Regions from separate parts of the Streptomyces sp. NEAU-YJ-81 genome, predicted to be linked through region 2. Evidence: riboswitches for the same ligand, from Rfam matches in the RefSeq annotation. Region 2 holds a riboswitch; each other region holds the start of a gene.
The links. A riboswitch is a leader RNA that binds a small molecule or an ion and turns the genes downstream of it on or off. The one in region 2 is predicted to bind cobalamin.

Region 1: linked by a shared signal. The riboswitch ahead of J5X86_RS20460 (ribonucleoside-diphosphate reductase subunit alpha) and the one ahead of metE (5-methyltetrahydropteroyltriglutamate--homocysteine S-methyltransferase) in region 2 are both predicted to bind cobalamin.
Region 3: linked by a shared signal. The riboswitch ahead of J5X86_RS25665 (cobalamin biosynthesis protein) and the one ahead of metE (5-methyltetrahydropteroyltriglutamate--homocysteine S-methyltransferase) in region 2 are both predicted to bind cobalamin.
Region 4: linked by a shared signal. The riboswitch ahead of J5X86_RS28270 ((2Fe-2S) ferredoxin domain-containing protein) and the one ahead of metE (5-methyltetrahydropteroyltriglutamate--homocysteine S-methyltransferase) in region 2 are both predicted to bind cobalamin.

The regions. Positions count from the first base shown of each region.
Region 1 covers NZ_JAGFNO010000008.1:230,249-235,798, reverse strand. The annotation lists gene J5X86_RS20480 (IPT/TIG domain-containing protein) at 1-442, opposite strand, end outside; gene J5X86_RS20475 (hypothetical protein) at 906-1,193, shown strand; gene J5X86_RS20470 (hypothetical protein) at 1,234-1,401, shown strand; gene J5X86_RS20465 (GNAT family N-acetyltransferase) at 1,486-1,992, shown strand; cobalamin riboswitch at 2,187-2,330, shown strand; gene J5X86_RS20460 (ribonucleoside-diphosphate reductase subunit alpha) at 2,466-4,880, shown strand; gene J5X86_RS20455 (ribonucleotide-diphosphate reductase subunit beta) at 4,880-5,550, shown strand, end outside.
Region 2 covers NZ_JAGFNO010000005.1:398,426-403,975, reverse strand. The annotation lists gene J5X86_RS15445 (endo-alpha-N-acetylgalactosaminidase family protein) at 1-1,420, shown strand, start outside; gene J5X86_RS15440 (AraC family transcriptional regulator) at 1,598-2,512, shown strand; gene J5X86_RS15435 (hypothetical protein) at 2,659-2,868, shown strand; cobalamin riboswitch at 3,006-3,228, shown strand; gene metE (5-methyltetrahydropteroyltriglutamate--homocysteine S-methyltransferase) at 3,392-5,550, shown strand, end outside.
Region 3 covers NZ_JAGFNO010000012.1:224,618-230,167, reverse strand. The annotation lists gene J5X86_RS25685 (alpha/beta hydrolase) at 1-727, opposite strand, end outside; gene J5X86_RS25680 (class II aldolase/adducin family protein) at 864-1,550, opposite strand; gene J5X86_RS25675 (inorganic phosphate transporter) at 1,901-3,181, shown strand; gene J5X86_RS25670 (hypothetical protein) at 3,195-3,443, shown strand; cobalamin riboswitch at 3,627-3,780, shown strand; gene J5X86_RS25665 (cobalamin biosynthesis protein) at 3,955-4,938, shown strand; gene J5X86_RS25660 (cobyric acid synthase) at 4,935-5,550, shown strand, end outside.
Region 4 covers NZ_JAGFNO010000015.1:88,414-93,963, forward strand. The annotation lists gene J5X86_RS28265 (NAD-binding protein) at 130-2,055, shown strand; cobalamin riboswitch at 2,149-2,278, shown strand; gene J5X86_RS28270 ((2Fe-2S) ferredoxin domain-containing protein) at 2,363-2,746, shown strand; gene J5X86_RS28275 (FAD-binding dehydrogenase) at 2,903-4,708, shown strand; gene J5X86_RS28280 (hypothetical protein) at 4,821-5,162, shown strand; gene J5X86_RS28285 (DMT family transporter) at 5,215-5,550, opposite strand, start outside.

The sequences.
Region 1 (5,550 bases), on a different contig from region 2:
CCACGGTCGGGGTGATGGAGAAGGCGGTGGGCGGCGTCGGCGCCACGTAGGTGTACACCTGGCTGTTGCTGGTGCCGACAGTGGTGGTGACCAGGACCTGGACGGACCCGGGCGCGTGCGGCGGGGCTATCACCACGACGATGTCGTTGGTGGGATTGCCCGGCCAGCCGCCTCCGGGCCAGCCACCGCCGCCCCAGCCGCCGCCCCAGTCACCATCCCAGCCGCCGCCACCGGAACTGCTCTGGCTGACGATCTGGGCGGGCACGCCGCCGAAGGTCACGCTGATGACGTTGCGCAGGTTCTGCCCGTTGAGCTGGACGAGGTTCCCACCGGCGGCGGGGCCCGAGTTGGGCACCACGGACAGCAGCAACGGCGGTCCCACCTGCGACGGGGGCCAGTTGGCCGCGGTGGGGGCGGCGGTCGCGAGAGCGGTCGAGGTCATGGTTGGTCCTCCCGGGAAGGGTTCGGGTGATATGCGCCGACGGCATGCCGATGTCGTGGGCAAGCCGCTGGTCAACGCCTCGTCGTCGCCGCGCGGTCGAGGCAGGCCGGCACCGGAGGAACGGAAAGCCGCCGGGCGGCCGGTCAGGGCGCGGAAGCGATGCGCCGGATGAGAGCGGAGCTACGGGACGAACGCCCGGCTCCTGGATGGCCGACGAGGTATGGGGAAGCCTCGGCGGCACGTTTCCAGTTATCCACGCCCACCCCCGTCACTCAAGGTTCCGGGGCTGCCATCACTCGTTTGGCGCATCTGGGCGCGCCTGGCGGCGAGCTTGTATGACAAGCGCTCCGCTATTCGGGGGAACGCGCGGCCGGAGTATGGCCTGCCGTCCTCCACCGTGCCTCTAATGAGTGACATCGGCAGTGCCAACCCGTGCGGGACCACCCGGGGAGGGAGCGATCCGATGAGCCTCGCCGCGTTCCTCCTCGCCCTCGGCACCACCTGCCGTATCACCCGCTTCATCACCAAGGACACGCTGGCGGCGGGGTTCAGAACCTGGGTCGCCGACCGCTTCGGCGACGACTCCCGGCCCTCCTACCTCGTCAACTGCGGCTGGTGCACCAGCACCTGGGTCGCCGCCGCCATCGCCGTCTACGCCTCCTTGCTGCACACCACCGCGTGGTTCCACCTCCCGGCCACCGCCCTGACGCTCTCCTACCTCGCCGGGGTCGCCTCGCGGTGGCTGGACTGACACCGACCCGTACTGGACTCCAGGGAAAGGAACGGCAGCCATGGCCTGCAACTGCGGCGGAGGGGCACGTGGGGGCCCGCAACCCGTTGTCGTCTACGAGTTGACGCTCCCGGACGGCACGGTCCGGCGCTATTTCACCTATCAGGAAGCCGACGCCGCCAACAAGCGCGCGGGCTCCACCGGAGTGATCAACACCACCGCCCAGTGACGGCGCAGAGCTGCGAGTGACGGCGAAGACCGGCGCCGGACGCATGGCGGCCCGGCTGTCAGTGGTGTGCGGCAGACTGCGGCCATGGACATCACGATCAGGCACGCGCGGGACGAGGAGCTGGACGGGATCGGCGAGCTCACCGCCCAGGTGTATCTCGGGGACGGGCTCCTGGACTTCGGCGACAGTGATCCATATCTCACCCCCCTGCGCGACGCCCGGCGCCGGGCCGCCGAGGCCGAGCTGCTGGTCGCGGCGGACGCGGCGAGTGACGAGGTGCTGGGGGCCGTGGCGTTCGCGGTGTACGGCGGGGCGTATGCGGAGCTGGCCCGGCCCGGCGAGGGCGAGTTCCGGATGCTGGCCGTGCGGGCGGAGTCGCGGCGGCGCGGGGCGGCCGAGGCGCTGGTGCGCGCCTGCCTGGACCGGGGGCGCGCGCTGGGGCTGCGGCGGATCGTGATCAGCAGCCAGCAGTCCATGACCGCCGCCCACCGGCTGTACGAGCGGCTGGGGTTTGTGCGGGCCCCGGAGCGGGACTGGTCGCCGATAGCCAAGTTGGAGCTCACCCTGTGGGCGTTCACCGTGGAGCTGTGACGACTGGCGGCGCGCGTCCTGGGCCATGGGCTCGCGCGCGCCGGGTCACGGGCTCGTGTGCCGGGCTACGGGTTCGCGTGCGCGCCCGGCTGCGGGCTGCCACGGGCCCCAGGTCACGGGCCACCTCCGGAACGCATTAGCACATTCATGCGAAACTCCGCACCTCGCGACACAAGATATGGGGGTGCGTGCGTCGGCCGACACAAGATGTATGCTCGTCCTCGCTGTCGCCGCAGGGGAATCCGGTGGGAATCCGGAACTGTCCCGCAACGGTGTACGTGTGCGCTTATGCGGCGTGCCCGTAAGTCCGAGCACCTGCCGACGGCCCTGTGTGAACACGTCCCCCGGCCTCGAGGGTTGGGCCGATGGACGCTGCGTGGTGTGCCTGACGTACGAGGAGTGCGGCATCGGCATGCCCGTACGCGCCCATCGCACCCCCTCGTGGCCCCGGCCGAGCGAGGGAGAGCACCTCAGTGACCATCGCGCCCGCAGATCCGGTTTCAGAGCAGGCGGTTTCTCAGGCAGCGCACGACGCGCCCGGAACCGCCCTGCTGCGGACCCTCACCGGACTCACCGCCGACCTGCCTGCCACCGACCCCGGTAAGGTCGCGGCCGCCGCCCTGCGCGGCCGCCATCCCGGCTCGGACGAGGCGGAGTTGCGTGGCCTGGCGACCGAGGCGGCGGCCGGGCTGATCGCCGAGGAGCCGGAATACTCGCGGCTGGCCGCGCGGCTGCTGGCGCTCACCATCACGGAGGAGGCGGCCGGGCAGGGCGCGGTCTCCTTCTCCACCTCCGTCCAGGTGGGCCACCGTGAGGGCCTGCTCGCCGACTCCACCGCGGAGTTCGCCGCCGCCCACGCCGCACGGCTGGACGCGCTGGTGGAGCGGGCCCTGGCCGACGGCGCCGACAAGCGCTTCGGCTACTTCGGACTGCGCACCCTCTACAGCCGCTATCTGCTGCGCCACCCCATCACCCGTCAGGTGATCGAGACCCCGCAGCACTTCCTGCTGCGGGTGGCCTGCGGGCTCGCCGAGAACCTCTCGGAGCGGGCGCTGGACGATGTGGCCGAGCTGTACCGGCTGACCAGCACGCTGTCGTATCTGCCCAGCTCCCCCACGCTGTTCAACTCCGGCACCCGGCATCCGCAGATGTCGTCCTGCTATCTGCTGGACTCGCCGCTGGACGAGCTGGACTCGATCTACAACCGCTACCACCAGGTGGCACGGCTGTCGAAGCACGCGGGCGGCATCGGCCTGTCCTACTCCCGTATCCGGGCGCGCGGTTCGCTGATCCGGGGCACCAACGGGCACTCCAACGGCATCGTGCCGTTCCTGCGCACACTCGACGCCTCGGTGGCCGCCGTCAACCAGGGCGGCCGGCGCAAGGGCGCGGCCTGCGTCTACCTGGAGACCTGGCACGCGGACCTCGAGGAGTTCCTGGAGCTGCGGGACAACACCGGCGAGGAGGCCCGCCGGACCCACAACCTGAACATCGCCCACTGGATCCCGGACGAGTTCATGCGCCGGGTCGAGGCGGACGCCGACTGGTCGCTGTTCTCCCCGGTCGACGCGCCCGATCTGGTGGACCTGTGGGGCGACGAGTTCGACGCCGCGTACCGGAAAGCCGAGGCCGAGGGGCGGGCGGTCAAGCAGGTCCCGGCGCGGCAGTTGTACGCCCGGATGATGCGCACCCTCGCGCAGACCGGCAACGGCTGGATGACGTTCAAGGACGCCGCCAACCGCACCGCCAACCAGACCGCCGAGCCCGGCAGGGTCGTCCACTCCTCGAATCTGTGCACCGAGATCCTGGAGGTCACCAACGACGGCGAGACCGCCGTGTGCAACCTCGGCTCGGTCAACCTCGCCGCACACCTGGACGAGGACGGGCAGTTGGACTGGGAGCGCCTCGACGCCACCGTCCACACGGCCGTGACCTTCCTCGACCGCGTGGTGGACATCAACTTCTACCCCACGGACGAGGCCGGGGCCTCCAACTCCCGCTGGCGCCCGGTGGGTCTGGGCCTGATGGGGCTGCAGGACGTCTTCTTCCGGCTGCGGTTGCCGTTCGACTCGCCCGAGGCCAAGGCGCTCTCCACGCGGATCTCCGAGCGCATCATGCTCGCCGCGTACGAGGCGTCCTGCGAGCTCGCCGAGCGCCACGGCCCGCACCCGGCCTGGTCCGAGACCCGCACCGCGCGCGGTGTGCTGCACCCGGACCACTACACGGACGCGGTGGCCACCTGGCCGGAGCGCTGGGAGGCGCTGCGCACCCGGATGGCGAAGTCCGGGATGCGGAACTCACTGCTGCTGGCGATCGCGCCGACCGCCACCATCGCCTCCATCGCGGGCGTCTACGAGTGCATCGAGCCGCAGGTCTCCAACCTCTTCAAGCGCGAAACGCTCAGCGGGGAGTTCCTGCAGGTCAACTCCTATCTGGTGAACGACCTCAAGAAGCTGGGCGTCTGGGACGCCCAGACCCGCGAGGCGCTGCGCGAGTCCAACGGCTCGGTCCAGGAGTTCTCCTGGGTGCCCGCGGACGTACGAGACCTGTACCGCACCGCGTGGGAGATCCCGCAGCGCGCCCTGATCGAGATGGCGGCGGCCCGCACCCCGTACCTCGACCAGAGCCAGTCGCTGAACCTCTTCATGGCCTCGCCGACCATCGGCAAGCTCAGCTCGATGTACGCGTACGCCTGGAAGCGCGGCATCAAGACCACGTACTACCTGCGCTCGCGTCCGGCCACCCGGATCGCCCAGAGCGCCCGTGGCGGCGGCGCCGCGGCCACCGCGCCCGCGCCCGCCCCCATCCCCGTACAGCAGGCTCCGGCCGAGGCCGACGCGATCGCCTGCTCCCTGGAAAACCCCGAGTCCTGCGAGGCCTGCCAGTAATGTCCCCCACATCCCAGAAGAACCTGCTCGACCCGGGCTTCGAACTCACCCTGCGGCCGATGCGGTACCCGGAGTTCTACGACCGCTACCGCGACGCGATCAAGAACACCTGGACCGTGGAGGAGGTCGACCTCCACTCCGACGTCACCGACCTCGCCAAACTCTCCCCCGGTGAGCAGCATCTGATCGGCCGTCTGGTCGCCTTCTTCGCGACCGGCGACTCGATCGTGTCCAACAATCTGGTGCTGACGCTCTACAAGCACATCAACTCCCCCGAGGCGCGGCTGTATCTGTCGCGGCAGCTCTTCGAGGAGGCGGTGCATGTCCAGTTCTATCTGACGCTGCTGGACACCTACCTCCCCGACCCGGACGACCGCGCCGCGGCCTTCGCCGCCGTCGAGAACATCCCCTCCATCAGAGAGAAGGCGGAGTTCTGCTTCCGCTGGATGGACTCGGTGGAGAAGATCGACCGGCTGGAGACCAAGGAGGACCGCCGCCGCTTCCTGCTCAACCTGATCTGCTTCGCGGCCTGCATCGAGGGGCTGTTCTTCTACGGCGCCTTCGCGTACGTGTACTGGCTGCGCTCGCGCGGGCTGCTGCACGGCCTAGCGACGGGCACCAACTGGGTGTTCCGCGATGAGTCGATGCACATGGAGTTCGCCTTCTCGGT
Region 2 (5,550 bases):
GACCGCCTTCTACCGGCTCATCTGGACCCACAGCCTGCCCGCCAAATACCTCCAGGCGTACCCCATCCGCACCTGGGACGACCACGAGATCACCTTCGAGGGGCCCGGCCACACCTCGGTCACCGACACCGGTGGCGTCCGCCGCATCACCACCGACGGACGGCTGGTCTACGACGGCGGCGGGTATCTGCTGCCCTGGGAGCCGCGCGAGGCCACCGACCCGGCCAAGCTCTACCACTACAACCCCGCGGGTGGCACCACCCGTTGGCGGCTGCCGCGCGGCTGGTCGGGGCAGCGGTCCGTGGTGCTGTACCGCCTCACCGACCAGGGGCGCGCCGAGCCGGTCACCCTGCCGGTGCGCGACGGCCACCTCAGCATCACGGCCGACCCCGACGTCCCGTACGTGGTGCTGCGCTCCCGGGCCCGTGCCCAGGCGGCCCCCGGCTGGGGCGAGGGCACCCCGCTGTACGATCCCGGTTTCCACTCCGGGTCGCTGCGCGGCTGGCAGACCACCGGCCCGGCCACCGTCGAACGCAGCGCGCTGGGCGACTACGAACTGGTCATCGGCGAGGGCGCGGCCGCCACCGTCGGCCGGCGACTCGACCGGCTGGCCCCCGGCGGCTATATGGCCTCCGTTCAGGTGGAGGTGGGCGCGAAGGCCGGTGAGCGGCGGCGGGCCGCGCTGCGGGTGCACACCGCCGACGGCGTCACCTCGGAGAACTGGACCGAGACCTCGACCGCCGTCAACCACATGGCCGCCGACCGCAAGCACGGCACCCGTTTCCAGCGGATGTTCACCTCCTTCACCGTCCCCGACGGCGGCGGACCGGTCACCCTCACCCTGGCGGTGGCCGAGGGCAGCGCCCGCGTCCGCTTCGACCGGCTGCGAGTGGTGCGGGCCCAGCGCACGACGAAGCCCGGCACCCTGGTGTACGAGGACTTCGAGCGGGTGCCACAGGGCTGGGGCCCGTTCGTCAAGGGCGACGCGGGCGGGGTGACCGACCCCCGCACCCATATCGCCCAGCGGCACGCCCCGTTCACCCAGGCCGGATGGAACGGCAAGGTGATCGACGATGTGCTGGAAGGCGGCCAGTCCCTCAAGTCACGCGGCGAGAACGCGGGCCTCGTCTACCGCACGGTGCCGCACACCGCCCGCTTCCGCGCGGGGCGGCGCTACCGGGTGAGCCTGACGTACGCCAACGAGGCGGCCGGTCAGTACGCCTGGATCACGGCCGTGGACGCACCCGAACCACGCGAGCTGGAGCGCACCCCCCTGCCCGCCGCCACCGGGCGGGCCACCCACAGCTACACCGTCACCGCGCCCGCGGACGGCGAGATGTGGGTGGGGCTGCGGAAGACCGGTGACAGCGGTACCGCGGAGTTCACGCTCGACTCCTTCACCGTGGAGGAGCTGGACTGACACGGCGGAGGGAGCGGGGCGCGCGGACACACCTCCGCGACCCGGCTCCCTCCGCCAACCCCCACCTCCGGTAAGGCCCTCTCCTCCTCGCCAGGATCACCCTCCCCTTGGCGGCCGGGCAGTCCGTGGACGAAGATCGGCGAGTGATGGGACGCAGCCGACCGGAGGGGACCGCGGATGTATCACACCTGGATGCGGTACTTCACGCCCAGCCCGGCCCATCACCGGCTCGGCCTGGTGTGTCTGGGTGTCGGCCTCCAGCACGGCGCCCTGCCCGTCGTCGGCCCGCGCGTCCTGGACCACCATGTGGCGGTGGTCATCAGCGCGGGCCGCGGATGGTTCCGCGGCGTGGACGGCCGCCGCCGCACCGTCACCGCGCCCGCGCTGCTCTGGCTCACCCCCGGTGTCACCCACCACTACGCCCCGGACCCGGACACCGGATGGGACGAGGCGTTCGTCGACTTCACAGGACCGGCCACCGCCGCCTACGCCGACCTGGGCTATCTCGACGCGGACGGCCCCGTGGTCGCGCTCACCGACACCGCCACCGCCCGTACGGCCATCGGCCGGATCGCGCGCGCCGCGCGCCAGGGCAATCCGTTCCTGGAGGTCGAGACCGCGGCCGCCGTCCATGAACTCCTCGTCGCCCTCCGCCGCGTCCGCGCCGACACCGGCGCCGACGGACATCCGGTGCTCCAGGCCCTGGCCCGGGACGCCTTCCAGCCGCTCTCGGTGACCGAACACGCCGCCCGGCACGGCATGACACCGGCCGAACTGCGCACCGCGGTACGCCGCGGCGCGGGGTGCAGCCCCAAGGACTACCTCCTCGGCATCCGGCTGGGCCGCGCCAAGGAACTCCTCGTCGGCACCGAACTGCCGGTGGCCGCCATCGCCCGCCGCGTCGGCTACGACGACCCCGCCTACTTCAGCAGACTGTTCGCCCGCCGAGTGGGCACCGCACCGGTCCACTTCCGCGAGCAGCAGTGCCGCTCGGTCCCCGGCGGCTTCACCGACCGCATCCCCGACCCCAGCCGTCCACCGACGATCCCGCTGTCCGCGCCGGCGGACGACGGTCGGCGCGGCGGCGGATGACCGGACGCGCGCCTTGGGCCGGCCGGACGGCTGCGGGGGCGGCTTCCGCCATTGGAGGGACGGTGGGCCGCGATTGCCCTACCAAAGGGGCACCATGCATGCGAAGCCGGTCATATCCGGCGGCAGATTCTCAGCAAGGAGTTCCCATGCGTATCCGGACCGCCCTGTCCACGCTCGCTCTCACCGCCGCGTCCCTCGCCGTCGGCGCGGGCGGCGCCATCGCGGACGACGCGCCCGATGTCACCGTCAACAACTCCAGCAGCACGGCCTACCCCGGCGTGTGCGCCAGCAACCAGTTCTCCTTCGTCACCGTCCCGGTCAATCTGGCGGGCGGGTCGGACTCCGGCGCGTGCTGACCCCCTGAGCTCGCTGATGGACGGGGTGCGGCCGGTGCACGGCCCGGGCGGCACCGGCCGTACCCTCGGCCATCGCGTGTCCCAATTCACCATCCCGAATACCGGACCGCCCCCTGCACACCGCCGGACGGCCCCGTAGGCTGGCTGGTGTAGCTGGTTCGCCCCGTCCGCCAGGCGGGATGCGTCGTAAGAGGGAACCCGGTGGGAATCCGGGACTGCCCCGCAGCGGTGAGCGGGAACGACCGCCGTCATACGCACTGGGTCCGGTGAGAGGGCCTGGGAAGCGACGGCCACTAGGTGTCCTCCTCCAAGAGGACGCGCCCGTGAGTCCGAAGACCTGCCATCTGCCCGCGTACGGACGACTCGTGCGCGGACATCTCGGTGACCTCGAGGGCGGGTCGGCGTACATACCAGGCAGTTGGCCACGCTTTTGCCGCGCGAGGCCGAAAGCCCGGTGTGTCACCCTTCGCGCTCTCCTCCCGTCGCCGGGATCTCAGGGATTCATCTCGCGAAGGAGATCTCCGTGACACCGAAGTCCGCAGCCGCGGCGGCACGGGCCACCGTGTACGGCTACCCCCGCCAGGGCCCCAACCGGGAACTGAAGAAGGCGATCGAGGGCTACTGGAAGGGCCGCGTCACCGCCGACGCGCTCAGGGCCACCGCCGCCCAACTGCGCAGCACCACCTGGCGGCAGCTTGCCGGGGCGGGTATCGACGAAGTTCCCACGGGTGACTTCTCGTACTACGACCACGTGCTGGACACCACCGTCATGGTCGGGGCGATCCCCGACCGCCACCGGGACGCCGTCGCCGCCGACCCGCTCGACGGCTACTTCGCCATGGCGCGGGGCACGCAGGACGTCGCGCCGCTGGAGATGACCAAGTGGTTCGACACCAACTACCACTACCTGGTTCCGGAGCTGGGTCCGGACACGGTGTTCGCGGCCGACTCCGCCAAGCAGGTCGCGGAGCTGAAGGAAGCCCTCGGCCTCGGTCTGGCGGCGCGGCCGGTCCTGGTCGGGCCCGTCACCTACCTCCTGCTCGCCAAGCCCGCCCCCGGCGCGCCCGCGGACTTCGAGCCGCTTACCCTCCTGGACCGCCTGCTTCCGGTGTACGCCGAGGTCCTGGCCGATCTGCGGGCGGCGGGTGCCGAGTGGGTGCAGCTCGATGAGCCCGCCCTGGTCCAGGACCGCACACCGGCCGAGCTGAACGCCGCCGGCCGCGCCTACCGCGATCTCGGCGCCCTCACCGACCGCCCGAAGCTGCTGGTCGCCTCGTACTTCGACCGCGTCGGCGAGGCCCTGCCCGTACTGGCCAAGGCCCCGGTCGAGGGGCTGGCGCTGGACTTCACGGAGGCCGCAGCCGCGAATCTGGACGCGCTGGCCGCCGTCGGCGGGCTGCCCCGCAAGCGGCTGATCGCCGGTGTCGTCAACGGCCGCAACATCTGGGTCAACGATCTGGAGAAGTCCCTGGCCAGGCTCGGCACCCTGCTGGGCCTTGCCGACCGGGTCGATGTGGCCGCCTCCTGCTCGCTGCTGCATGTCCCCCTCGACGCGGCGGCCGAGCGGGACATCGAACCGCAGATCCTGCACTGGCTGGCCTTCGCCCGGCAGAAGACCACGGAGATCGTCACCCTCGCCAAGGGCCTGGCCCGCGGCACCGACACGATCACCGCCGAACTGGCCGCGAACCGGGCCACCCTCGCCTCCCGCGCCAACTCCCCCATCACCCGCGACCCGGCCGTCCGCGCCCGCACCGGCGCGGTCACCGAGGCCGACGCCCGCCGCTCCCAGCCGTACGCCGAACGCGCCGCGGCCCAGCGCGCCCACCTCCGCCTGCCGCTGCTGCCGACCACCACCATCGGCTCCTTCCCGCAGACCGGCGAACTGCGCACCGCCCGCGCCGACCTGCGCGGGGGCCGGATCGACACGGCCGGGTACGAGGAGCGCATCAAGGCCGAGATCCAGGAGGTGATCTCCTTCCAGGAGAAGACCGGCCTGGATGTGCTGGTGCACGGCGAGGCCGAGCGCAACGACATGGTCCAGTACTTCGCCGAGCAGCTCACCGGCTATCTCGCCACGCAGCACGGCTGGGTGCAGTCCTACGGCACCCGCTACGTCCGCCCGCCGATCCTGGCCGGTGACATCTCGCGCCGCGAGCCGATGACGGTGCGCTGGACGGCCTACGCCCAGTCCCTCACCGACCGCCCGGTCAAGGGCATGCTCACCGGCCCGGTCACCATGCTCGCCTGGTCCTTCGTCCGCGACGACCAGCCCCTCGGCGACACCGCCCGCCAGGTCGCCCTCGCCCTGCGCGACGAGGTCGACGACCTGGAGGCGGCCGGGACCTCGGTCATCCAGGTGGACGAACCCGCCCTGCGCGAGACCCTTCCGCTGCGCGCCGAGGACCGGCCCTCCTATCTGTCCTGGGCGACCGAAGCCTTCCGCCTCACCACCGGCGGCGTGCGGCCCGGCACCCAGATCCACACCCATATGTGCTACGCCGAGTTCGGCGACATCGTCCAGGCGATCGACGACCTCGACGCCGATGTCATCAGCCTGGAGGCCGCCCGCTCCCATATGCAGGTGGCCCGCGAACTCGCCGCCCATGGCTATCCGCGCGAGGCCGGGCCCGGTGTGTACGACATCCACTCCCCCCGCGTGCCCAGCGCGCTGGAGGCGGC
Region 3 (5,550 bases), on a different contig from region 2:
GGAGGGCCATCGAGGCGCCGATGGACCAGCCGTGCAGCACGATCCCGGTGGCCCCGTACGCCACCGCGTAGCGGAGGGCCGCGTCCAGGTCGCGCCATTCGGTGTCGCCGAGGTGGGATATGCCGTCCTTGGGCCGGGGGGCGCCGGGGTCCCCGCGGTAGGCGAGGTCGAGCACCGGCACCCGCAGCTGCCGCAGGAAGGGCATGACGACCATAGGGTGCTCACGGGTGGTGCCGAGGCCATGGGTGGTGATCACCCATGTGGAGCGTTCGCCGGGGATGAACCAGGCGGGCAGCGGGCCGAGTTCGCCGGGCACGTCGACGTCGGCGTGGTCGATGCCGAGCGCGTCCCGCGGATTGCCGATGTACACCTGGGGGGTCAGCCGCACCCGGGTGCCGGGGGTGAGGTCGCCGTGGGTGACCCGCTCCAGGCGGCGCACCACGCAGTCGGCGGGGTGCGGGGCGTCCTCGATGACGGGGCCGACGACGGCGTGGCAGGAGCGGCCGGTAAGGCCGTAGACGCCGGGGCGCAGCGAGGCGAGCGAGCGGGTCAGGGTGATCTGGCCGGCCGCGGTCGCGTGCACGGTGAGCGGGGGCTCGTTCGGCAGCGGACGGTCGGGGGCCGGTTTCAGCGCAGCGTCGGTGGCGTACCGTCCGGCCGCCACCGCGGCCACGCCGGCACTCAGCAAGGTGGTGGCGGCCGCGACCGCCGTTGTCCACAGGCGCATCCCTCCCAGTGTGGGCGGGGAGGCGGCCCCCGGCCAGCGGGCGCGCCCGGCCGGGTGACCGTCCGGCCGGGGCCCGGGCGCGTGCGGTGCGGGGCCGGGCGGGTGCGGTGCGGGCCCGGGCGGGTGCCCGGCGGGCTCAGCTCGGCTGGCCGTAGCCGCTGAGCTTGTCCGCGGCGCGCCGCAGCTCGTCCGGCGGGATCAGGGAGGGGGTGCGGCCGGGGACGGAGACCGCGGTGAGCCAGACCCGGCACATCCATTCGAGCTGGGCGGTGCGGTCGTACGCCTGGTCCAGGGTGGCGCCGTGGACGACGGTGCCGTGGTTGCGCAGCAGGCAGCCGCTGCGGCCGCGCAGCGCCTCGATCATGGCGTCGGCCAGTTCGTCCGTTCCGTAGAGCGCGTAGGCCGCGACGCGGACCGGTCCGCCGAGGGCCGCGGTCATGTAGTGGATCGCGGGGAGCTCGTCGACGAGCGTGGAGACGGCCGTGGCGTGGACGGCGTGGGTATGGACCACGGCCTCGGCGTCGGTCTCCCGGTAGACGGCCAGGTGCATGGGCAGCTCACTGGTCGGCTCGAGCGTGCCGAGGAGCTGCTGTCCGTCGAGGTCGACGGCGACGGCGTCCCGTGGGCCGAGCCGGTCGTAAGGGACGCCGCTCGGGGTCACCAGGACGGTGTCGCCGACCCGGGCCGAGACATTGCCCGAGGTGCCGACGACCAGGCCGTCGGCGGTGGTTCTGCGGGCCGTTCTCACCACCTGCGTCCATGCCTGCCGCAGGGGATGGGTCAGCCGCGGCTGCGGCTGCCGCGTGGATCGCGACTGGGTCACCTGCCCTCACCTCCGAGGCCCGATCCTCCCAGGCGTCCGGCGGCCGGGCGATGGCGGGACCGGAAGGGGCGCGCCGCTTGTCTACGACCGCGCCTCGTGGGCAGCCGCCCCTGTGAGGGTGAACGAGGGTGAACGGCGGGCGGCCGCGGGGCCGGTCCCGGGGCCTCCGCCGGCAGTCCTCGATCGGGACTCAACTCCCGTACGACATGGGAAAGTAGGCTTGAATTCATCAGGCTTTAGCACTCCCGCAACCACGTCACCCTGATGCCCCACTCAGTTCATCTTCCGTTCACCCTGTTTCCTTACGTTCACCGTGCCACTAACGACCTTCGAACTGATTGACCGGGTGTATGGAACACATCACGCTTCTCATCGGGATCGTGATCGTCACGGCCTTGGTGTTCGACTTCACGAACGGCTTCCACGACACGGCTAACGCCATGGCCACCACCATCTCCACGGGAGCACTCGGTCCCAGGGTGGCGGTGGCGATGTCGGCCGTCCTCAATCTCGTCGGCGCGTTCCTGTCCGTGGAGGTGGCCAAGACCATCTCCGGCGGGATCATCGACGAGGACTCCGGTATCCGACCAGAAGTGATCTTCGCGGGGCTGGTCGGGGCGATCCTGTGGAATCTGGTGACCTGGCTCGCCGGGCTCCCCTCCAGCTCCTCGCACGCCCTGTTCGGCGGCCTGATCGGCGCCACCGTGGTCTCCGTCGGCCTGGACGGGGTCAACGGCGACGCGATCGTCATGAAGGTCCTGATCCCCGCCGTCGCCGCGCCGGTCGTGGCCGGCATCGCCACGGTGGCCGCCACCCGGCTCACCTACCGGCTCGGCCGCGGCCGCTCTTCGGAGGACACCGCGAAGGGCTACCGCGCGGGGCAGATCGCCTCGGCCGCCCTGGTCTCCCTGGCCCACGGCACCAACGACGCCCAGAAGACGATGGGCGTGATCACCCTGGCGCTGGTCACCGGGGGCGTGGTGGCACCCGACTCCGACCCGCCGCTGTGGGTCATCGTCTCGGCGGGCCTGGCCATCGCGCTCGGCACCTACCTGGGCGGCTGGCGCATCATCCGCACCATGGGCAAGGGCATCACCGACATCCAGCCGCCGCAGGGCTTCGCCGCCCAGACCGGCGCCGCGACCGTCATCCTGGCCTCCTCCCACATCGGCTTCGCGCTGTCCACCACCCAGGTCTGCTCCGGCGCCGTCATGGGTGCGGGTGTCGGCCGTAAGGGCGCGGTGGTGCGCTGGTCGACCGCCGGCCGCATGGTGCTCGCCTGGGTGCTGACCCTCCCGGCCGCGGGCCTGGTGGCGGGCGGCGCCGCGCTGCTGGCCGACCAGGGGAACGCGGGGGTCACGGCGGTGGCCGTGCTCGCCGTCCTGGCCTGCGGGGCGATCTGGGCGCTGTCGCGCCGCAAGCCCGTGGACCACACCAACGTCAACGAGGTCGGCGCACACGAGCCGGTGGGCGTCGTCACGGCCGCCCTGCGGTCCGTGGCCCCACCGCCCGCGGGTGCGAAGCCTTCCGCCCCCGAGAGCGCGGCGGAGACCGCCCCCGAGGGCGGCATCGCCGAGCACACGCCCGACCAGACCCCCACCCCCGCCGCCGCGAGCAGCACCTCCCGCTAAGGAGCCACGGAACATGAGCATCGACTGGGCGGCACTCGGCCAGGTCTTCGGCGTCAGCCTCGTGGTGACGGTCGGCATGGTGGGCGTCTTCACCCTGGGCATCCTCGGGACGTCCCGTAAGGCGGCGCCGGAGCAGGGCGGCGCGGCCGCCGTGTCCGGTGGCACGGTCGGCGCCTCCGCGCTCGCGCGCACCGGGGCGTACACCTGCTTCGCGCTGTGCGCCGCGGCCGTGGCGTACGGCATCTATCTGATCGTCGCCTGAGGCTCGCGTCCTCATCGACCCACCGGCCGCCGGATGGTGGCGCTGACCAGCGCCGACCGTCCGGCGGCCGCCTCGTGTGCGGCCGCGCCTGTGGGGCTCGGCACACTCGGGCGTCATGGGTCATATGCGAGTTGACGGCCATTCGCGGCCCATGGTGGACTTCCCGAGCCAAACGGCGGCAGGAGAGGAAGCCGGTGAGAATCCGGCGCGGTCCCGCCACTGTCACCGGGGAGCACTCTCCCATCGCCTGTATGGGGTCACGGCTCGACCGTACGGTTGCTTTCGTACGCGGGGCTGGAAGACCGGGAGGGGCGCGGATCCGGGAGCCAGGAGACTTTCACCGCCGGTGACGTCGAACCAGGGCGCGGACCCTGAGTGAGGACATACCGCCATGCCCGGCACTGCCACGCCGCCAGCCTCCTCTGTCCCCACTGGCTCTTCCGGCCTCTTCAGCCCACCCGGCCCCTTTGGTTACATGTCGTCGCGCCGAGGCGTGACGGCGGCCTGACGGATGCGTGCCGATCACGCCTCGTTCGCGTGCGGCGCGGCCCTCGGCTTCCTCGGTGATCTCGCCACGGGCGATCCGCGCCGCGGCCATCCGGTCGCCGCGTTCGGGCGCGCCGCCGCGGCCGCCGAGCGCCGGCTGTGGCGTGACCACCGCGGTTACGGGGCCCTGCACACCGCGTTGTGCGCGGGCGGCGCGGCCGCTGGTGCCGCGCTGCTGACCCGCGCCGTACGGGCCCTCGGCGGGCGCGGTGGCGCGGAGGTCGCGCTGACCGCCGCCGCCACCTGGGCCGTGCTGGGCGGTACGACGCTGGGCCGTGAGGCACGGGCCGTCGGCGGCGCCCTGGCCGCGGGGGACCTGGAGGTCGCCCGGGAGCGGCTGCCGCATCTGTGCGGGCGCGATCCGCAGGCGCTGGACGGGCCGCAGATCGCCCGCGCGGTCGTCGAATCGGTCGCCGAGAACACCTCCGACGCCGTCGTGGGCGCGCTGGTGTGGGGGGCCGTGGGCGGCGTGCCGGGGCTCATCGGCTTCCGCGCCGTCAACACCCTGGACGCCATGGTGGGCCACAAGTCGCCGCGCTACCGGCGGTTCGGCTGGGCGGCGGCCCGTCTGGACGATGTGGTCGGCTGGCCCGGTGCGCGCCTTACGGCGGCCCTGGCGACACTCGCGGGCCCCGATCCGCGCGGTGCGCGGCGCGCCTGGCGGCGCGACGGCCGGCACCATCCGAGCCCCAACGCGGGCCCCGTGGAAGCGTCGTTCGCGGGCGCGCTCGGCGTACGGCTGGGCGGCACCCTCACGTACGGCGGCCGGGTCGAGCACCGGCCGGTGCTCAACTCCGGCGGGCGGCCGGTGGAGTCGGCCGACATCGAGCGGGCGATACGGCTGTCGCGGCGCGTCGGCGTCCTGGCGCTCGGGGTGTCCGTGGCGGCCCGGCCGGTCCTGAGGGCGTTGACGGGGCGGCTCCGGGCCGCTGGAAGGGGCGGCGGATGAGCGGGATACGCGGTACGGGCGGCACGGACGGTTCCGGGGCGCGGGGCGGGGGGCTGCTCGTCGCGGGCACGACCTCCGACGCGGGCAAGAGCGTGGTGACGGCCGGGATCTGCCGGTGGCTCGCCCGTAAGGGCGTCAGCGTGGCTCCCTTCAAGGCGCAGAACATGTCGCTCAACTCCTTCGTCACCCGGGAGGGGGCGGAGATCGGGCGGGCGCAGGCCATGCAGGCCGCCGCCGCGCGCGTCGAGCCGAGCGCGCTGATGAACCCGGTCCTGCTGAAGCCGGGCAGCGACCGCAGCAGCCAAGTGGTGCTGCTGGGCAAGCCGGTGGGCGAGCTGAGCGCGCGCGGGTACTTCGGGCGGTCGGGGCCCGCGGCGCACCCGCCGTCGGGCGCGGCCTCCCCCGGGCGGACGCGGCCCTCGGGGCGGGAGGCTCTGCTGGGGACCGTCACGGAGTGCCTGGAGGAGCTGCGGCGCACCCATGACGCGGTGATCTGCGAGGGCGCGGGCAGTCCGGCCGAGATCAATCTGCGCCGCACCGACATCGTCAACATGGGGCTGGCGCGCGCCGCCGGGCTTCCGGTCGTGGTAGTCGGGGACATCGACCGCGGTG
Region 4 (5,550 bases), on a different contig from region 2:
CGGCCGCCGGAGACCGCGGCCGCCGTACCCCGCCCGGACGACCCACGGCATCACGGACCAACGGGGGGCTTCGCCGTCGTGTTCTCCACCTCCACCTCGGACCCGCCGTCCCCCGCGGGGGCGGCCCACATGGTCGTCTGCGGTGACGACGCGCTCGCCCACCGCCTCGCCGCCGAGCTTTACTACGTCTACCGGACGCGGGTGACGGTCGTCATCCCCGGCGGCACCCCCCTGGCGGACCCGGCCGGGCGGCAGGTGGCGGGATGGCGGCCGGGCGGCCGTACCTCCGCGCTCTTCGGCCGGTTCAGCGCGGCCGTCGGACGGGTCCCGCTGCCCCGGCAAGCCGCGGACGACCCCGCTCCGGATGGGGGAGTGCGGGTCATGGAGGTCCCGGCGCTCGACGAAGAGGTGCTGACCGAGGCGGGTGCGGAGCACGCGACCGCGCTCGCCCTGGTCCATGACGACGACGAGGCCAACATCCACGCCGCCCTCCGCGCCCGCCGCCTCAACCCCCGCCTGCGGCTGGTGATCCGGCTCTACAACCGCAAGCTCGGCCAGCATCTGGAGGAACTCCTCGACGAGGCGGCGCGGGTCGCCGATCCCGGGATGGACGCGGCGGAGCTGGACGCCACCACCACCGTACTGTCGGACGCCGACACCGCGGCACCCGCGCTGGCGGCCACCGCCGTCGCGGGTACCAGCAAAGTGCTCCAGGCCGACGGGCTGCTGCTGCGCGCGGCCGAGCGCACCCCGCCCGGCCCCGACGAGGTGGCCCGCCCGGGGCTGTGCACCCTCGCCCTGCTCTCGTCCACCACCAGCGACCCCGGCGGCAGCGAGGGCTCCGACAGCAGCGGGGACGAAGGTCCCAAGCTGCTGCCCGGAGACGAGGAGGTGGCCGCCGCCACCGGACGCGACACGGTGGTGCTCGAGGCCGTCTCCGCCACCGGCCCACCGCTGCCGCCACGGCGGCTCGGCACCCGCAGACTGCCCCTCGCCTCGCTGTTCTCCCGCCGGCTGCGCTGGTCCGTCGCCGGAATGGCGATCGCCGTGCTCGCCCTCACCATCGCCTCCTGGCAGCTCACCGGAGCCGGTCTGCTCCGCGCCGCCTACCTCACGGTGCTGGACGTGCTGGCCATCGACGACCCGGCGCTCGACGAGCCCACCGGACGCAAGGTCCTCCAACTGCTGTCCGGGCTGACCGGACTGCTCATGCTGCCCGTCCTGGTGGCCGCCGCGCTCGAGGCACTGGGCACCTTCCGTACCGCCTCCGCGCTGCGCCGCCCTCCGCGCGGCCTCTCCGGCCACGTCGTGCTGCTCGGGCTCGGCAAGGTCGGCACCCGGGTCCTGGCCAGACTCCGGGAGATGGACATCCCCGTGGTGTGCGTGGAAGAGGACCCCGGGGCGCGCGGCATCCCGCTGGCCCGCAGGCTGGGAGTGCCGACGGTGATCGGTGATGTCACTCAGGAGGGCGTCCTGGAGGCCGCCAAGATCCAGCGGGCACGCTCCCTGCTCGCCCTGACCAGCGTCGACACCACCAACCTGGAGGCGACGCTGTACGCCCGCTCGGTCAAGCCCCGGCTGCGGGTGGCGCTGCGCCTGTACGACGACCGCTTCGCCACCGCCGTCTACCGCACGCTGCGCGCGGCCCATCCGCGGGCCCTCACCCGCAGCCGCAGCGTCTCCAGCCTGGCGGCCCCGGCGTTCGCCGGAGCGATGATGGGACGTCAGATCCTCGGCGCCATACCGGTCGAGCGCAGGGTGCTGCTCTTCGCCGCCCTGCATGTCGCCGGGCATCCGCAACTGGAGGGGCGTACCGTCGCCGAGGCGTTCGCGCCGGGCGCCTGGCGGGTGATCGCACTGGACGCGGCGGAACCCGCCGACCGGCAACGCGACCTCGCCGCGGCGCCTCCTTACGACGGCGCCACCCAGGCGCCCTCCCTGGTATGGGATCTGCACCCCGGCTATGTCCTGCGGCCGCACGACCGCGTGGTGCTGGCGGCCACCCGCCAGGGCCTGGGCGAAATCCTCGCGGAGGCGGCGGCCCGCCGCAACTGACGTCGAGCCGCCCACGGCGCTCGCGGGAGCGGGGGCCACGTGGTGTGGCGGTGCCCGGGATGCGATGATGCCGGGCGACAAAGGCGACGGCGGAACGAGGAAGCCGGTGTGAATCCGGCGCGGTGCCGCCACTGTGATCGGCGAGCGGATCCCGAACAGGTCACTGCCCGTACGCGCGGGTGGGAAGGCCGGGACGAGCATCGACCCGAGAGCCAGGAGACTCACGCGGTCGCCTCCTCGACGGGGTGTGTCGATGTGCGGCTCCGCCGCGTGGGGGGCGGACTTCCCCGGAGGAGGGTGATGCGGCATGCCTGTCAGGCCGACCGACCCGGTGCCATGCCGGGTGACCGTATGCCGGGACTGCTGTTGCGGCAGCCCCAAGGTGACCGGAATCGACCATGCGGCACAGCTCGCACGGCTCGGTGAGGAGGCGCCCGTACGCGTTTCCGAGTGTCTGGACGTCTGCGATCAGGCCAATGTGATCGTGGTGCAGCCGTCGGCGGCCGGACGTGCCGCCGGGGGCAGGCCGGTGTGGCTCGGCCTGGTCAACGACCCGGAGGCGACAGAGGACGTCGTGGCCTGGGTCACCGCGGGCGGCCCCGGCGTGGCGCCGCTGCCCGACATCCTCGATCTGTACGCCTTCTCGCCACGGCGGCGCGCCTCGCCCGAGCCGTCATCCGGCGGGCGCTGACCGGCCGAAGTGCCCTACGGCTTCGGGGAGTTGCTCATTGGGAGCAGGAGTCTGGCGGCCCCGCACCCTGTGGGCTACCGTCGGTAACACGTTGCCGTCGCGGCAACCCCCTTCGCATCTCCCGCACCCTCCGAACCCCCTTCCGGAAGGCAGCCCATGGAGAACTCCACAGAGAATGCCGCCTCGCTTGCCGGGATCAGCCGCCGCCGCGCCCTGACGGCGGCGGGCGGTGTGCTCGCCGGCGCCGCGCTCGCCCAGGCGGCGGGTCCGGCCTTCGCCGCCTCCGGGGCGTCCTCGGAAGCGGACGCCATCGTGGTCGGCGGCGGGCTCGCCGGGCTGGTCGCCACGGCGGAACTGACGGCCGCGGGACGCAAGGTGCTCCTCCTCGACCAGGAGCCCGAGAGCAACCTCGGCGGCCAGGCGTTCTGGTCCTTCGGCGGCCTGTTCTTCGTCGACTCCGAGGAACAGCGGTTGATGGGCATCAAGGACTCCCACGAACTGGCCTGGCAGGACTGGCTCGGCACGGCCGGCTTCGACCGCGGCGTCTCCGATCCCGGCGGCCAGGACTACTGGGCCCGCAAATGGGCCGAGGCGTACGTGGACTTCGCGGCCGGGGAGAAGCGGTCCTGGCTGCACGGGCTCGGCGTGCAGTGGTTCCCGATCGTCGGCTGGGCCGAGCGCGGCGGCGGCCTCGCGGACGGGCACGGCAACTCGGTGCCGCGCTTCCACGTCACCTGGGGCACCGGTCCGGCCGTGGTCGAGCCGTTCGAGAAGAAGGTGCGGGCCGCCGCGAAGGACGGGCGGGTGACCTTCAAGTTCCGGCACCGGGTGGACGATCTGGTGGTCACCGGCGGTGCCGTCACCGGGGTCAGCGGCGCGATCCTGGAGCCGAGCGACGCCGCCCGCGGCAAGCCCACCTCGCGCACCGTGGTGGGCCAATTCGAGCTCAACGCCCCGGTGGTGATCGTCACCTCCGGCGGTATCGGCGCCAACCACGATCTCGTACGGCGGAACTGGCCCGACCGGCTCGGCTCACCGCCGAAGTTCATGGTCACCGGCGTCCCGGCGTATGTGGACGGCCGGATGCTGGCGATCACCGAGAAGGCGGGCGGACGGATCGTCAACCCCGACCGCATGTGGCACTACACCGAGGGCCTCAGGAACTACGCCCCGATCTGGCCGGGCCACGGCATCCGCATTCTGCCGGGCCCCTCGTCGATGTGGTTCGACGCGAAGGGCAAGCGCTTCCCCACCCCCGACATCCCGGGCTACGACACCCTGCACACCCTCGGGACGATCACCGCCACCGGCTATGACTACTCCTGGTTCGTCACCACCCAGAAGATCATCGCCAAGGAGTTCGCGCTCTCGGGCTCCGAGCAGAACCCGGACCTGACCAACAAGGACATCCTGCAGCTCCTCTCCCGCATCTGGCAGACACCCGAGCCGATCCAGCGGTTCCGGGACAAGGGCGAGGACTTCGTCGTCGCCAACACCCTGCCCCAACTGGTCGCGGGCATGAACAAGTTGACCGGCGACAACCTCATCGACCTGGCGGACCTCACCCGGCAGGTCGAGGCCCGCGACCGCGAGATCGCCAACCCGTACACCAAGGACGTCCAGGTCATGGGCATCCGCAACGCGCTCGCCTACCCCGGGGACACGCTCAGCCGCACCGCCTCCGCACACCGGATCCTGGACCCGTCCGCCGGACCGCTGATCGCCGTGCGCCTCAACATCCTCACCCGCAAGACCCTCGGCGGCCTCCAGACCGACCTCTCCGGCCGCGTCCTGGACGCCTCCGGCAACCCGATCACCGGTCTGTACGCGGCCGGTGAGGTCTCGGGCTTCGGCGGCGGGGGAGTGCACGGCTACCGCTCCCTGGAGGGCACCTTCCTCGGCGGCTGCCTGTTCTCGGGCCGCGCCGCGGGCCGTGCGGCCGCCGCCGCGACCGCGACCTGAACCGGCGGGCGCATCGGCGGTGGCGCACCGGGCACATGGCAGACTCCTCCTGCGGTCCGCGGGCGGCCGGGAGCATCCCCGGCCCGTCAAGTCGCCGGGGCAGGGAGGGTGCATGGGCGGGGACGATCCGCATATCCATGTCGAGTCGAAGGTCGTCCGAGGCGTCGCCGCCGTCCGCAACATGATGGCGTCCACCTTCGGCCTGGCCGGTGACCTGCCGAGCCGCATCGCCACCGGATGCGGGCTGCGGGCGCCGTACGCGATGACCTCTCCGCGTCCGGAGAACGTCACCTGCCTTGCCTGCCGTGAGTACGCGCGGCTGGAGCATCTGCGCTTCGCCGACGAGCTCGAACGGCTGGGGCGGATGCCCGGCTCGACCATCAGCACGGCTCAGGCGAAGCTGGCCGCGGACCGGCATCGCGACCTCGCGGAGCGGTTTTCCATCGCGGAGTGATGGGGCGGTCGGCGGAGCGTTCGCCGCCCGCCCCGCTCGTCGACGGACTCCGCTACGGCACCCGCCCCGGATCCGGCTGGGCAACCGTGTGCTCCGCCGCTGTGCGCTGTGGCGGCGTCACGCCTTCCGGCCGCTGTCGGCGCCGCCTGGAGACGGCTGTGGGGGCGGTGAGGACGGCCAGGCAGGCGAGGACGAGCGCGATGCCGGTCCAGCCCACGGCGGGCAGCCGTTCGCCGATGACCAGCACGGCGAGGACGGCGGCGACGGCCGGTTCGAGCAGGGAGAGCGTGGTCGCCGTGCTCGCGGGCACATGCGCCAGTCCCCAGCCGAACAGGACGTAGCCGGTGAACATGGGCACCACCGCCATGTAGGCACCGACGGCCAGATT